2 regions of the Devosia sp. A369 genome follow, and region 1 is predicted to be linked to the other one. Evidence: predicted binding sites of a transcription regulator. Region 1 holds the regulator's gene; the other holds the start of a gene.
What was found. Region 1 encodes PhoB, which activates phosphate uptake and scavenging genes when phosphate is short. Its sites were predicted from a motif close to TGTCATNNANCTGTCAT; they were not measured.
Positions count from the first base shown of each region.

Region 2: the regulator PhoB is predicted to act here: its motif matches at 4,501-4,517, upstream of ACX3OZ_RS02760 (esterase-like activity of phytase family protein).

Region 1 is NZ_JBTMWV010000016.1:39,495-47,484, reverse strand. Features, by position in the region: gene ACX3OZ_RS16225 (substrate-binding domain-containing protein) at 1-601, shown strand, start outside; gene pstC (phosphate ABC transporter permease subunit PstC) at 665-2,041, shown strand; gene pstA (phosphate ABC transporter permease PstA) at 2,044-3,408, shown strand; gene pstB (phosphate ABC transporter ATP-binding protein PstB) at 3,479-4,261, shown strand; gene phoU (phosphate signaling complex protein PhoU) at 4,288-4,998, shown strand; gene phoB (phosphate regulon transcriptional regulator PhoB) at 5,148-5,849, shown strand; gene ACX3OZ_RS16195 (MFS transporter) at 6,017-7,642, opposite strand; gene ACX3OZ_RS16190 (aldehyde dehydrogenase family protein) at 7,820-7,990, opposite strand, start outside.
Region 2 is NZ_JBTMWV010000001.1:546,604-553,867, forward strand. Features, by position in the region: gene ACX3OZ_RS02755 (AsmA family protein) at 1-2,152, opposite strand, end outside; gene ACX3OZ_RS02760 (esterase-like activity of phytase family protein) at 2,265-4,436, opposite strand; gene ACX3OZ_RS02765 (ATP-dependent helicase) at 4,638-6,977, shown strand; gene ACX3OZ_RS02770 (putative quinol monooxygenase) at 6,964-7,263, opposite strand.

The DNA of each region.
Region 1 (7,990 bases):
CAAGGTTCCGGTCGATGGCGCCCTGGTCGACAATCCCTACACCCGCTGGTCCGAGATCGATGCGTCGCTCCCCGACCAGGCCATCTCGCTGGCCATCCCGGGCACCAATCACGGCACTCGTGAAGTGTTCCAGCTCGAAGTTGTCGACGCTGGCGCCGAAGAAGCCGGCCTGCCCGAGAGCCTGACCGCCGAAGAAAAGACCGCCGCGCTGACCACTTTCCGTCAGGACGTCGTCATCGAAATCTCCGGCGACTACACCGAAACCCTGGCCCGCCTGACCTCGAACCCCGACACTGTCGGCGTGTTCGGCCTCAGCTTCTATGACCAGAACAAGGACACCCTCAAGGTTGCCACCGTCAACGGCGTGGTGCCTTCCAATGAGAGCGTCATTGCCGGCGAATATCCGGTCAGCCGTCCGCTGTACTTCTACGTCAAGGGCCAGCATATCGGCGTGATCCCCGGCATTGAAGAATATGTCCACTTCTTCATGTCCGAGCAGATGGCTGGTGCCGGTGGCACGCTCGAAGCCGCTGGCCTGATCCCGCAGACCGACGAAGCCACGGCTGAAGTCCTCGCCGCCTTCGACGCCGGCGCTCAGTAAACTCGACTTCCGGGCCGCGCCACCAGGCGCGGCCCATTTCTTCCTCAGCAGGGGCACATATCGATGAATTCGCTGATCATTGCCGCCCTGCTCTTGGTGCTGCTGGGTCTGGCCTACCAGTCCGGCTGGTCCCGCAGTCGCAATCTGGCCACCGCCGATGGCGTCAAGATCCACTCCCGCCCGCAATATCACGGCTCCTATGTCGCCATCTGGGCGCTGGTGCCGGCTTTGTTCATCGTCGCCATCTGGGCCTGGCTCGGCGACGGCATTACCCGCGATTTCATCGTCTCCCAGATCCCGGTCGACACCCTGCAGGCGCTCGACCAGACCGGGCTGAACACCACCATCATCCGCATCCAGCAGCTGGCCTCCGGTTATGGCGTCGCCGGCACCATCCAGCCGTTTGAGCAGGCCGCCGGCGAAGCGCTGCGCGGCTTCAATTTCACTTGTTTCCTCCTGGTCACCGGCGCCGCTGCCGTGGCTGGTGTCGTGGCGCTGCTCTATGCCCGCAGCCGCATCACCGCCCGCCTGCGTGCCCGCAATGCCGTCGAGCGCATCATCAATCTGGCGCTGCTCGCCTGTTCCGCCGTCGCCATCCTGACCACGGTGGGCATCGTCGCCTCGCTGGTCACCGAGGCCTATAAATTCTTCACCTTCATCCCCCCGCACGAGTTCTTCTTCGGCACGGTGTGGAACCCCAACAATGCCGGTTCGGCGGGCAATTGGGGCAGCTATGGCCTGCTGCCGCTGCTGGTCGGCACGCTGATGATTACCGCCATCGCCATGCTGGTGGCGGTGCCGATCGGGTTGATGGCCGCGATCTATCTCAGCCAATATGCCCCGCGCCGGCTGCGCAGCTTTGCCAAGCCGGCCATCGAAATCCTCGCCGGCATTCCCACCATCGTTTTCGGCTTCATCGCCCTGGCCACCGTCGGTCCCATGCTGCGCGACACCGGCAATCTGATGGGTCTCTCGATCAACGCCACCAGCGCTCTCACCGCCGGTATCGTCATGGGGGTGATGATCATCCCCTTCGTCTCCTCGCTCAGCGATGACATTCTCAATCAGGTGCCGCGCACCCTGCGCGACGGCGCCTATGGCCTGGGCGCCACCAAATCCGAAACCATCCGCAATGTGCTGCTGCCCGCTGCCCTGCCCGGCATTGTCGGCGCGTTCCTCCTGGCCGTCAGTCGCGCCGTCGGCGAAACCATGATCGTGGTGCTCGCCGCCGGCAATTCGCCGGTGCTGCGCGGCAACCCCTTCGAGCCGGTCGCCACCATCACCGTCTCCATCGTCAATCAGCTCACCGGCGATACCGATTTCGCCGGACCGCAATCGCTGGTCGGCTTTGCCCTCGGCCTGACGCTGTTCGTCATCACGCTGGGCCTCAATATCGTCGCCCTCTACATCGTCCGCCGCTTCCGGGAGCAGTACGAATAGTCATGACCGACATGCTCGCCACCACCGCCGCTGCCTCCGCCGAACGCACCAAGCGCATTCGCGCCAGCCTGCAGCGCCGCCACCGCAGCGAGGCCATTTTCCGTGGCCTTGGTCTTGCCGCCGTCATTCTGGCGCTGGGCTTTGTCGCCCTGCTGTTCACCGATGTGCTGCGCAAAGGCATCCCGGCCTTCACCCAGGCCAATCTGCACCTCGCCATCACCTATGATCCGGAAATCATCGATATCGACCCCGCCCCGGTCCGCGTCGATGGCCAGTCCGACGCCGATTTCCGCGCCGCCAATCTCAAATGGCAGCGCGATCTGGCCCTGCTCAACTGGAACAAGGTGATCGAGGCAAGCCTCCGCCAAGCTGCTCCCGCCGGCTACGAGATCGACACCAAGGCCCTGCTCACCATCGCCGAAACCAACGCCCGCCATCAAGTGCGCGAGATGTTCGTCGCCGATCCCTCCTTGCTCGGCCAGACCGTCGAAGTCGACCTGCTCGCCTCGGCCAATGCCGCCAACTGGATCAAGGGCAATATCGACCGCTCGCTCGGCGACGCCCAGCAGCAGCTCACCCCGGCCGCCCGCGCCCTCATCGATATCTTTGAGGAAAACGGCACCGTCTCCAACGGCTTTGCCTGGTCGATCTTCACCAATGTCGATAGCCGCGCCGCGCCTGCCTCCGCCGGCCTGCTTGGGGCTTTCGTCGGCACCCTGTGGATGATGCTGATCGTCATCGTTCTGGCCGTGCCCATCGGGGTCGCCAGCGCCATCTACCTCGAAGAATTCGCGCCCAAATCCCGGCTGACCGATTTCATCGAGGTCAATATCAACAACCTCGCCGCCGTGCCCTCCATCGTCTTCGGCCTGCTCGGCGCCGCCGTGTTCATCAACTGGATGCATCTGCCGATCTCCGCCCCCATCGTCGGCGGTCTGGTGCTCACTTTGATGACGCTGCCCACCATCATCATCGCCACGCGCGGCGCGCTGCTTGGCGTCTCCCCGGCTCTGCGCCAGGCTGCGCTCGGCATGGGTGCCTCCAAGACCCAGATGGTGTTCCATCACGTGCTGCCGGTCACCTTCCCCTCGATCCTGACCGCCACCATTCTCGGCGTCGCCCATGCTTTGGGCGAAACCGCGCCGCTGCTGCTGATCGGCATGAAGGCCTTCGTCGCCCAGGTGCCGATGACCCCCTTCGATCAGGCCACTGCCTTGCCGGTGCAGATTTACCTCTGGCAGGGCAATGAAAACCGCAATTTCTTCGAACCCCGCACCGCCGCCGCCATCATGGTCCTGCTTGCCGTGATGATCTGCCTCAACGGCGTTGCCATCTACCTGCGCTCGCGCCTCGAAAAGCGCGCCTAGCTAAAGGACATCCCAAATGGATATGGTCGCCAGCACGGTTAAGATGACCCAGCAATCAGTGAATAGCGCAATGAACCCCATCGACGCCCTCGACCGCCCGATCCGCCTCACCGCCCGCGACGTCACCGTGCATTACGGTGCCAAGCAGGCCCTGTTCGGCATTTCGATCGACATTCCCGACCGCGCCGTCACCTCCTTCATCGGCCCCTCCGGCTGCGGCAAGTCCACCTTCCTGCGCTGCATCAACCGCATGAACGACACCATTGACGGCGCCAAGGTCGGCGGCGTCATCAAGCTCGACGGCGAAGACATTTACGATCCCAGCCTCGACGTGGTCGAACTGCGCGCCCGCATCGGCATGGTGTTCCAGAAGCCCAATCCCTTCCCCAAGTCGATCTACGAAAACGTCGCCTACGGCCCCAAAATCCACGGCCTCGCCCGCTCCAAGACCGACCTCGACGAAATCGTCGTCAACTCGCTGCGCAAGGCGGGCCTGTTCAACGAGGTCAAGGATCGCCTCAACGAGCCCGGCACCGGTCTGTCCGGTGGCCAGCAGCAGCGTCTCTGCATCGCCCGCGCCATTGCCGTCGGTCCCGAAGTCATCCTGATGGACGAGCCCTGCTCGGCCCTGGACCCCATCGCCACCGCCATCATCGAAGAGCTGATCGACGAGCTGCGCGAAAACTACACCATCGTCATCGTCACCCACTCGATGCAGCAGGCCGCCCGCGTCAGCCAGAAGACCGCGTTCTTCCATCTGGGCAATCTGATCGAGGAAGGCGTCACCGAAGACATCTTCACCAATCCGGTCAACAAGCAGACCCAGGATTACATCATGGGCCGCATCGGCTAACGCCCGCGCCCTAAGAGGAATTACCCATGTCCCCGACTGGCACCGACCATATCGTTACCGCCTATAGCGACGAGCTGACGCAACTGGCCCAATCCATCGCCGAGATGGGCGGCCAGGTTGAAGTCGCCATCGAGAACGGCACCAAGGCCCTGCTCAAGCTCGACCGCGAGCTGGCCGACCTCACCATCATCGCCGATCAGCGCATTGACGACATGCAGCGCCAGATCGACGAAATGGCCGTCTCGATGATCGCCCGCCGCCAGCCCATGGCGTCCGACCTGCGCGCCATCATCACTTCCATCCACGTCGCCAATGACCTCGAACGCGTCGGCGACATGGCCAAGCAGTTGGCCCGCCGCTCGCTCAAGCTCGAAGGCCTCAATCTGCAGCCCAGCTTCTATAACGGCGTCAAGAACATGACGGCCTTGGTGCTGCGCCAGATCAAGGATGCGCTGGACGCCTATGCCAGCCGCGACGCCGCCGCCGCCATCGAAGTGTGCAACCGCGACGACGAGGTCGATGCCATGCACACGTCTTTGTTCCGTGAGCTGCTGACCTACATGATGGAAGACCCGCGCAACATCACGCCCTGCACCCATCTGCTGTTCTGCGCCAAAAACCTCGAACGCATCGGCGACCACGCCACCAACATCGCCGAGCGCGCCTATTACCTGCAGACCGGCAAGCAGCTCACCAGCGAAGTCCAGGAACTGCAACGCACCCAGCTCAAGGCCTGATCGGCCTTTCCTCCCCTCCCCCTTGAGGGGAGGGGTCGGGGGTGGGGGTCCATCAGTGACCCGCCAAACCACCCCCTCCCCAGCCCTCCCCTCAAGGGGGAGGGAGATACAAATCGAACGCCGGCGCGCCGGCCCAAGGGGAGCCCCCCATGCCCGCCACCATTCTCGTTGTCGAAGACGAAGGCGATATCGCCATCCTGCTGCGCTATAATCTGGAAGCCGAAGGCTTTGCCGTCGTCACCGCCGAAACCGGCGACGAGGCCCAGCAGGCGGTCCAGGACAAGCTGCCCGACCTGATCCTGCTCGATTGGATGCTGCCCGAAATCTCCGGCATCGAACTGTGCCGACGCTTCCGCGCCCGCGAGGAAACCGCCCGCGTGCCGATCATCATGCTCACCGCCCGCGGCGAGGAAGAAGAGCGCGTCCGGGGCCTCGCCACCGGGGCCGACGACTATGTGGTCAAGCCCTTCTCGGTCCCCGAACTGATGGCCCGCATCCACGCGCTGTTGCGCCGCGCCAATCCCAATCTGGTTACTGCTGCGCTCAAGGTTGGTGATCTCGAACTCGACCGCACCACCCACCGCGTCCGCCGCGCCAGCCGCGACGTCCATCTCGGCCCCACCGAATATCGCCTGCTCGAATATCTGATGCGCCACCCCGGCCGCGTCTATTCGCGTGAACAATTGCTCGATGGCGTCTGGGGCAATGACGTCTATGTTGATGAGCGCACCGTCGACGTGCATATCGGCCGCCTCCGCCGCGCCATCAATCGCGGCAAGGACACCGACCCGATCCGCACCGTCCGCGGCGCCGGCTACGCCTTCGACGAACGCTTCGCCCAGGTGGCGTAAACCCACGGGTGAGCACCATCCCACCCCAAAACGCGGTGTCATCCCGGCCTTGAGCCGGGACCCATCCTGAGATCCAGCCACCGGTTCCATTTCAGGCTGGGCCCCGGCTCAAGGCCGGGGTGACATCGTGGGTGGGCCAAATCTCTACACGTCTGAGGGGTGCCCCCTCAAACCTCCGGAATATCCCTTAACGGCGTATCATCGCTCAGCGGCACCGTCTGCCGTTCGATCAGCCGATGCACCTTCGGCGGCTCGGTCCCCCGATGCAGCGCCCGCAGCTGCTCGCTATTCTCCGCATCCGCCTTGGTGCGCCGCAGATTGTGCCGCACATAGTCGATCCAGGTCGGCACGTGATAGGACTCGGTCCAGATATCGGGATGTTCAAGATCGCGCAGCAGCGCCCATTGCCTGGCCCCGTCGCGGATACGGATGCGGCGCCGCGCCGCCATCAGCGAGAGCAGGCGCGGAATGTCTTCCTGGGCGATGCGATAATCGATCATCACCATGATCGGCCCGCTGCGCGGTCGCATATCGAGTTTCAGGACCGGCTCATTGAAGGTGTCGAGCGGGTTGAGGTCCCGCGAATTGAACTCCGGCAGCGGCAGCCGGAACCCGACCAGCCCACACACCAGCAGCACCAGGCTCGCCATCACCAGGGCGGCCCCCAGCCCGAAGCCATCCGCGCTGGCTCCCCAGACCCAGCTACCCATCGCCATGCCGCCGAACGTGGCGGTCTGATACAGCGAGAGAGCCCGCCCCACCACCCAGCGCGGCGACGACAGCTGGATCGAGACATTGAACAGCGACATCGCCAGCACCCAGCAGCCGCCCGCGGGCAGCAGCGCCAGATGGCTCAGCAGCGGATCGCGGCTCAGCCCGAGCCCCACGCAACTGATGGCAAAGCCGGCACAGGCGAACCGCACGATCACTTCATTGCTGAACCGCTCGCGAATACGGCCATTGAGAAACGCGCCGCCAATCGCCCCCAGCCCGAAGCAGCCCAGCAGCGTGCCATAGACCATCGGGCCGCCGCCCACATATTCACTCGCCACCGAAGGCAGCAGCGCCAAAATCGACACCGCAGCCAGCCCGAACAGGAAGCTGCGAAACAGCACCGTCGTCAGGTTTGGCGACAGCGACACATAGCGCAGCCCCGCCAGGATGGCGCTGCCGAAATCTTCGCGCGGCAGCCGGTTTGGCACGTAATCCGGCTTCCAGCGCAGCAGCGCCACCGTCAGCGGCAGATAGCTCAGCGCATTGAGCGCGAAGGCGGCCGCCGCACCGGCCAGCGCCACGATCACCCCGCCAACCGCGGGGCCGACGCTGCGCATCATGTTGAAGCCCATGGCGTTGAGCGTCACCGCGCCCGGCAGGTCGTGCCGGGGCACGATATCGCCCATCGAAGCCTGCCAGGACGGGTTGAACAACGCCGTGCCGCAGCCGATGAGAAAGGTAAAACTGAGCAACAGCCAGGGCGTCAGCAGCCCCATGAACGCCATCACCGCCAGAACCGCCGAAACCAGCGCCAGCCCGATCTGGGCGATGATCATGACGATGCGGCGGTCGAAATTATCGGCCAGCGCACCCGAGGCCAAGGAAAATACCATGATCGGCAGCGTGGTCGACGCCTGCACCAGCGCCACCATGTTGTGCGAGTCCGTCAGCGTGGTCATCATCCAGCCGGCGCCCACCGACTGCACCAGCCCGCCCAGATTCGATACCAGCGTCGCCGTCCACAGCAGCCGGAAGGTCTCGTGCTTAAACGGTGCCAGCACGGACATTCGCTCAGCCATTACGCACTCTCCCGCTTCACATCGCCTCTAGCTCCGCCATGTGGCCGAACCAAGCCCACAATGGGAGAGAATGCTCTGCTTCGCCAGCCACTAAGTGGCTGGTCCGCTATGTGAAAACGCTCGGGCATAAAAAAACCCTCGGGCCGGGCCCGAGGGTCAAACTCATCGCAGCGCGGATTAGCCGGCTGCGGTGTAAGCCGTCTTCACCACGGTGAAGAACTCCGCCGCATACTTGCCCTGCTCGCGCGGGCCGTAGCTCGAGCCCTTGCGGCCCCCGAACGGCACGTGGAAATCGACGCCGGCGGTCGGCACGTTGACCATCACCATACCGGCTTCGGCATTGCGCTT
Region 2 (7,264 bases), on a different contig from region 1:
GGCTGTCGCGAGGCGTGCCCTCGAAGCCGAGACTGACCAGCATCGAGCCATCGCCGCCAAACAGCGCTGTATCGCCAAAGCCGATCTGCCGGGTCAGCCCGGCAATGTCGGTCGATTCCAGCGCCCCGATGATGCTGAGCGGCGCCGTGATCAGGCCGCCAATGCCCCCGCCGAGTTCAGCCCGCAGATTGAGATCGCTGGCGCCGAGCTTGCCGCCCAAGGTCACCGTTTGCGCGCGGTCGAATATGCCGCCGATATCGACGGTCAAATCCGCCGGCGCCGACAGCGCCAGAAAATCGCGCCAGCTTTGCGGCATGTCCAGCAGATCATACAGCCCCAGCAGCGCCGGCGCATCAGCGACGGCAATGCGCAGCGTGCCCGAACCCGAGAGGTCCGGCGCCACCGCGGTGCCACCGGCGGTCAGCTTTGCATCAAGACCGATGCCGCCCCATGCCTCGGCCGCCAGCCGCGAAAAGCTGACCATGTTGTTGCGCCACTGGCCCTCAGCCACCAATTCCCTGCCGTCGAAGCCCAGCACGCGCGCTTCCTTGCCGGTCAGCGAAAAGCTGCCAAAGGGAAAACTGATGCCAAAGGATGGCTCGGCCGCAACATTGGGCAGCAGCGCCGCCAGCATGGCGCTGCCCGGCCGGCCCAGCGCGTCGAAATGCGCCACCAGATCGAGGCGCTTTTCCTCGCCAAACCCCAGCCGGATTTCGACGCCATGGCTGCGCTCGGCCAGCGTCACCACGCCGCCGACAAGCCCCAGCGCGTCCCCGGCCAGCATCACCTTGCCATCCAGCCTGCCCGGCTGGTTGAACAGTGGATTGTCATCGGACGGCTTGCGCCACAGCGCCGCCAGCCCGTCGAGCCGGGCACTGTTCAGCGAGACCTGACCCTGGAAGGCCGGGCGCTCCTTCTCGCTGGTCAATTGGCCACTGGCGCGCAGCTCTGTATCGCCGGGCAACTGGCCGATAAACTGCTCGATCTGCCAGACCCGGCCATCGGTCCTGGCGTCCATCCGCACATTGCGCAGCGCGAAGCCGCGCAGGGTCACTTCAGCCAGATCGATACCCACCCGCCCCGCCATCGGCGGGATGATCGGCGCCGGCAGTTCCGCCAGCAGCCGCACCGCCTCATAGGGCAATGTCGATGCATCTTCCTTGGCGTCGCGCGGCGGCAGCGAGAAGACGCCGCCCGAAATCACCGCATCGAAACTATGGGCTGCACCCAGCTGAATGCTCGCCGCCCCGGTCAGCCGCGTGCCGGCGCGGTTCTCGTCGGGGCGCAGCGTATAGCCGGACAGCACGATGCGGTCGGTCGAGCCGGTGACCTTGCTTTCCAGCACCAGATCGCCGCGAATATCGGTGGCCACCGTGGTAGCCGGCGGCTTCTGGCGATAGGTGACGGCGCCGTCAAATTTGGGCGCCATGCCGGGCGCCAGCGTGCCTTCGGCAGACAGCGAAAACGCCGCCGAAACCGGCTGCACGAACATCGACACCTGCGCCTTGCCACTCGCATCTGCCGCCGCCGAGTTGAAGCGCAGGCCATAGCTTTGGCCGCGAAAGGCGCCTGTGCCCTGAAATGCGAACGGGCCGTTCAAATTGCCAAGCTTGAATTCGCCGCTGACCTTGTCGGCCACAAAAGTCTCGCCGGAGCGGCGATCCATCAGCCGAATGGTGGCCCCGACGACGCTGGCCTGCCCCAACCCGACGCTGCCATTGCCGCCAACCACCGAAACGCCGCTGCCGAAAAAGCCGCTTTCATCAATGGTGAAATCGATCACCGGCTGGCGCAGCACCAGACGGGTGACGTTGTAATTATCGCGCAGGAAATCCATCAGCGAGAATTCGGCTTCGACGCTGTCGACGGTCGCCGCCGGCTCCTCGGGCGAGCCCACCAGCACATTGGAAAACAGCAGGCGCGGCTGCGGCAGCAGGGTGAACTCAATATCGCCGCGCACCGTCACCGGCGTGCCCAGCACGCTGGTCGCCAGTTCCTCCATCCGGGTGCGATAATCGCTCCATTGGATGAAGTACGGCACGATGAAAGCCCCGGCGAGCACGATGATCGCCAGCGTTCCGACAATGATGTAGATGCGGTTCAGCACTGCACGCGGCCACCCGATTTCCCGCGGCAGAGTGTAGGCAAGCACGCGCCCCGCGCAACCCCGCCATTGCCTTGAATACACGACACGAAATGGCGGCGGCGATTAAATAGCGATGACCGGGCGTCGCCGCCCGGCCATCCATGGCAATTCGGCAGGATCAGAGCGCGCCGATCGACCAGAAGAAGGTCTCGCCCGAGGAGTCGTCCACGCCATCATTGTCGGTGATGACATAGCCATGGCCGGCGGCGTCGACAGCGAAACTCTCCACCTTGTCGACCACATAGCCATTATTGGCCTTGAGGTCGGGAACCAGGTCTCGCACCAGTTCCTTGCTGACGGTCGGCAACTCGCCGCCCAGCGGGGCCGCGACCAGTTCGCTTACCGGCACGCGGTAGATTGCCTTGAGGGCTGCATTGTCGGCGATCTGGTTGTCGCGCTCGATGATGTAGGCGTAGTCGCCCTGCACGGTGATTTCGCTGAGCCCGACCCAGGTGCCTTCGGCGGCCGCCTCGAGCGGATAATGCACCGCGCCCCATTCTTTGGCTTCGGTGTTGTAGGAAACCAGCTTCACCAGACCCTTGGGATCATCCTTCCATTCGCGCTGAATGGCGATCCACAGCGTGTCGCCAATTTTGGCAATGCCTTCCGAACCCGAACGGGTCTCGCCGGCCAGTAGCGCTGCCGGGAAAGCGACCTCATCCTCGATCTCGCCATCCGCATTGACGTGGAACAGCGCATGCGGCGTCAACTTGGCGGTGTCGCCTTCCGAAGCCAGCCAGAAACCGCCTTCGCCGTCCAGCGTGATGCCTTCCAGGTCGAGCTTCTGGGCCGGCACGCCATTGCGGGTAACCACGGTCTTCTTGACGATGCGGGCCGGCTTGGCCGTCGCGTCAATGGTGTAGACCGCCGCTTCGCTGAACGCGCTGTCGCTGACGGCATAGAGAATGCCCGGCTGTTCGGCATCACCCACGGCGCCGGACAACGCGGCCCAGCCGATCGGTTTACCGTCGGCATCGAGATCCGACATGATCTGGGGATAGGCCGGCTCGCCTTCAGCGAGTTCAAAGATCATCACATGCGAACCAGCCAGCCCGTCGGGCGACAGATCGGTCTCGTTGGCCGTGACATAGAGATTGCGCGACGGAATGGCCAAGGCGCCTTCCGGGCCAATGCCCGAGGGCACGGACTGCCAATATTCGGGCTCGCCACCGGTGTCCTTGTAGATCGCCACCAGCGAGGAACGCTCCTGGTTGACGAAGATGAAGTTGGTGTCGCCGAACTTGCCCACTTCCATGCCTTCGGGCTCGACACCTTTGGCGTCCGAGCGGCCTTCCGGATAGTGGCCGAGCTGGGCGGCGATATATTCCATCGACGACCCGCTCTCATAGAGTTCGGTGCCGTCCTTGTGGAAGATGGTGAAACCGCGCGAGCCGCCTTCGTAGTCGCCTTCATTGGCGATGACGACGCGGTCACTATCGAGCCACTGGATTGCGTCGGGCTCGCGCTTGCGGCCATGCTGGCTCTCGGTGAAGCTCAGACGACCATCTTCGGTGGCGTCGATGCCGTCCAGGTCAACACTGCCGGCGCTGAAATCGCTGATGATTTTGCCGGTTTCGCCATTGAGGATGACGATGTGGTTGTTTTCCTGCAGCGTCACCGCCAATTCGTTGAGGCTGTTGAAGTCGGTATATTCCGGTTCGGCATCATCGCCGGCGAAATCAGCAACACCGGCCAGTTCGGTGACCCGCATGGTGCCGCAATCGACGCTGCCGCCGGCCACGTCGAAGAAGGTGATATTGCCGCTGGGCAGTTGCGGGATCACGCCGTCATTGAGGTCTTCGTCGCGCTGGTTTTCCATCGAAATGGCAATCAGCGACGCGTCGAAATTCTTGGCAATGGCGTCGGGCTGGCCGCCCAGATCGCAGGTCGCCTCGATGGTCTTGGTGGCAATGTCGATGATCGCCAGATAACCCGTAGGGGCGGTGAAGTCTGTCGTGGTGTCCGAGGTCACCAGCGCCTTGCCGCCGATCACCGCCACCGAGGTAGGGCCGCCATCCAGCGCCACGAAGCCGGCCGGCTTGGGCGCGGTCGGGTCGGTGATATCGATAAAGCCAATGCCACCCAGCAGCGCATTGGAATAAACCAGCGTCATGCCGTCTTCGGTTGCGGTGATGATTTCGGCCGAGTTCTCGGCCCCCTCTTCGGCATCGGGCGTATTCAGTGCGACCGGGAAGCTGGCAATGCGGTTGAAATACTCGGCAGCGGCGACCGTACCGGTCGTGGCCAGCAACGCCGCCGTGATGGCGGCCAGGTATTTTGGCTTGAACATGATGGAGCCTCGGTTGGAATAGGCTCCGCATAGGGTGGGCACGAGACAGTCCCATGACGCCACCATGACGGATCGGTGACAGCGCCCGCGTTCTATACACCGCACCCGCCAATCCCTATATTGCCCAACGAGAACAAAATAAGATTCGTCAATGCCCGCGCAGTGCGTCCTGCCCCGGACGCCGCGATGGAAAGGCCCTCAATGTCCGGTGATGCTCACCCACTCGATCGCCCCGCTGCCGGGTCGATTACCAGCCAGTTCAAACGGAACCAGGCGCCCGACTATCTGAGCGGCCTCAATGAGGAACAGCGCGATGCCGTGGAGTCCATCGAAGGCCCGTTGCTTGTGCTGGCCGGCGCCGGCACCGGCAAAACACGGGTACTGACCACCCGCATCGCCCACATCATCAATACCAACCGCGCCTGGCCAGGCCAGATCCTATCGGTGACCTTTACCAACAAGGCCGCCCGGGAAATGAAGGAGCGCATCGAAAAGCTCGTGCCGCGGCTCGATGCCATGCCCTGGATGGGCACCTTCCACTCGATCGGCGCCCGCATCCTGCGTCAGCACGCCGGGCTGGTGGGCCTGACCAGCTCCTTCACCATCGTGGATACCGACGATCAAATCCGGCTGATCAAGCAGTTGCTCGTCGCCGACAATATCGATGAGAAGCGTTGGCCCGCCAAGCAGTTCGCCGGAATGATGGATGGATGGAAGAACAAGGGCCTGCTGCCAAAGGATGTGTCGCCGGCCGATAGCGGCAGCTATGCCAATGGTCGTGGCGGCAAGCTCTACGCCGCCTACCAGGCCCGGCTTAAAGCGCTGAACGCCGCCGATTTTGGCGACCTGCTGCTGGAGTGTATCCGGCTGTTCAAGGAAAATCCGGACGTGCTGGCGGAGTACCATCGCAAGTTCAAATACATGCTGGTGGACGAATATCAGGACAGCAACGTCGCCCAATATCTCTGGCTGCGCCTGCTGGCTCAGGGGAAACCAGCCAGCGAAGCCAATATCTGCGTCGTGGGCGACGACGATCAGTCGATCTATGGCTGGCGTGGCGCCGAGGTCGACAACATCCTGCGCTTCGAAAAGGACTTTCCGGGCGCCAAGGTCATAAAGCTCGAGCGCAACTACCGCTCGACCTCGAACATCCTCAAGGCCGCCTCCAACATCATCGCCTTCAACGAAAGCCGCCTCGGCAAGACGCTGCAGACCGATGTGGGCGAAACTGGCGAGCCAGTCTCTGTCACCCAAGTCTGGGACAGCGAGGAAGAGGCGCGCACGGTCGGCGAAGAGATCGAACAATATCAGCGCGGGGGCGAGAGCCTCAACTCCATGGCAATTCTGGTCCGTGCCTCCTTTCAGATGCGCGAGTTCGAAGAGCGCTTCATTACCCTCGGCCTCAATTACCGCGTCATCGGCGGCCCGCGCTTTTACGAGCGCAAGGAAATCCGGGACGCTCTGGCCTATCTGCGTCTCGTCGCCCAACCTGCCGACGATCTTGCCTTCGAACGCATCATCAATGTTCCCAAGCGCGGCATAGGCGACGCCACGCTAAAAATGCTGATGGAGACGGCGCGGCACCAGAACATGCCGCTGCTGGCAGCCACCCGCCTGCTGCTCGAAACCGAGGAACTCAAGTCCAAGCAGCGCACGACCTTGGGTAGCCTGGTAGGCCAGTTCGAAGACTGGGCGTTCCGCACCGCGACGTTGCAGCCTTTCGAACTCGTTGAGCAGATCCTCGAAGAGAGCGGCTACACCGACATGCTCAGCGCCGACAAATCCGTTGAGTCCGAGGGCCGCAAGGAAAACCTCAAGGAACTGAGCCGCGCCATGGGAGAATTCGACACCCTTGGTGGCTTCCTCGAACACATCGCCCTGGTCATGGACCGCGATAACGCCGATGCCGCCGACGCCGTCACCATCATGACCCTGCATGGCGCCAAGGGGCTTGAGTTCAACACTGTCTTCCTGCCCGGCTGGGAAGAAGGCACCTTCCCCAGCCAGCGGTCGATGGATGAAAGCGGCCGAGCTGGGCTCGAGGAGGAACGTCGTCTCGCCTATGTCGGCATCACCCGTGGCCGCAAGCGCGTGCGCATCTCCGCCGCGCAAAACCGCCGCATCCACGGCCTTTGGCAATCGGCCATTCCTTCCCGCTTTCTCGATGAACTCCCCGCCGATGCGGTGGAAGTCACCGATACCGGCTCATCCTATGGCGGCTATGGCTATGGCGGCGGCGCCAGCAGCCGCTTCAACAAGGCCGACCCATTCGAGAGTGTCTACGAAACCCCCGGCTGGGCTCGCGCCCGCGCCCAACAGGCCAGCCGCAAGGGCGGCGGCCCGCTGACCATCGATGGCGATCTCGTAGCCCGCTCGGTTGACCTGGGCAATGACCGCTCGGCCTTCGGCATGGGCGAGCGGGTGTTCCACCTCAAATTTGGCTACGGCGCCATTGCCGATATCGAGGGCAACAAGCTGACCATCGATTTTGAAAAGGCCGGCCGCAAGAAGGTGCTGGAGAGTTTTATCAAGAAGGCATAAGCCCGATTCCGCCCAGCGGCTCGGTTTCGATCTGCTGGTCAAAGCCGGCAATGAGCGGCCGCGCCTTGGCGATAGTGGCCTGCACCTGCGGCAGCTTGAGCGATGCGGCGTGGCTGTCCTTGCTGTCCCAAACTTCGGTGATCCAGATGCCCTCAGCGCTGACCAGATCGCGAGCGATGACATAGCTACGGCAGCCCGGCATGGGCGCGTTGCCCTCAAGCATGATCGTGAGCAATTCCTCGCGCTTGCCCGGCGGTGCCAGCATCCTGCCCATCAATCCAAACATT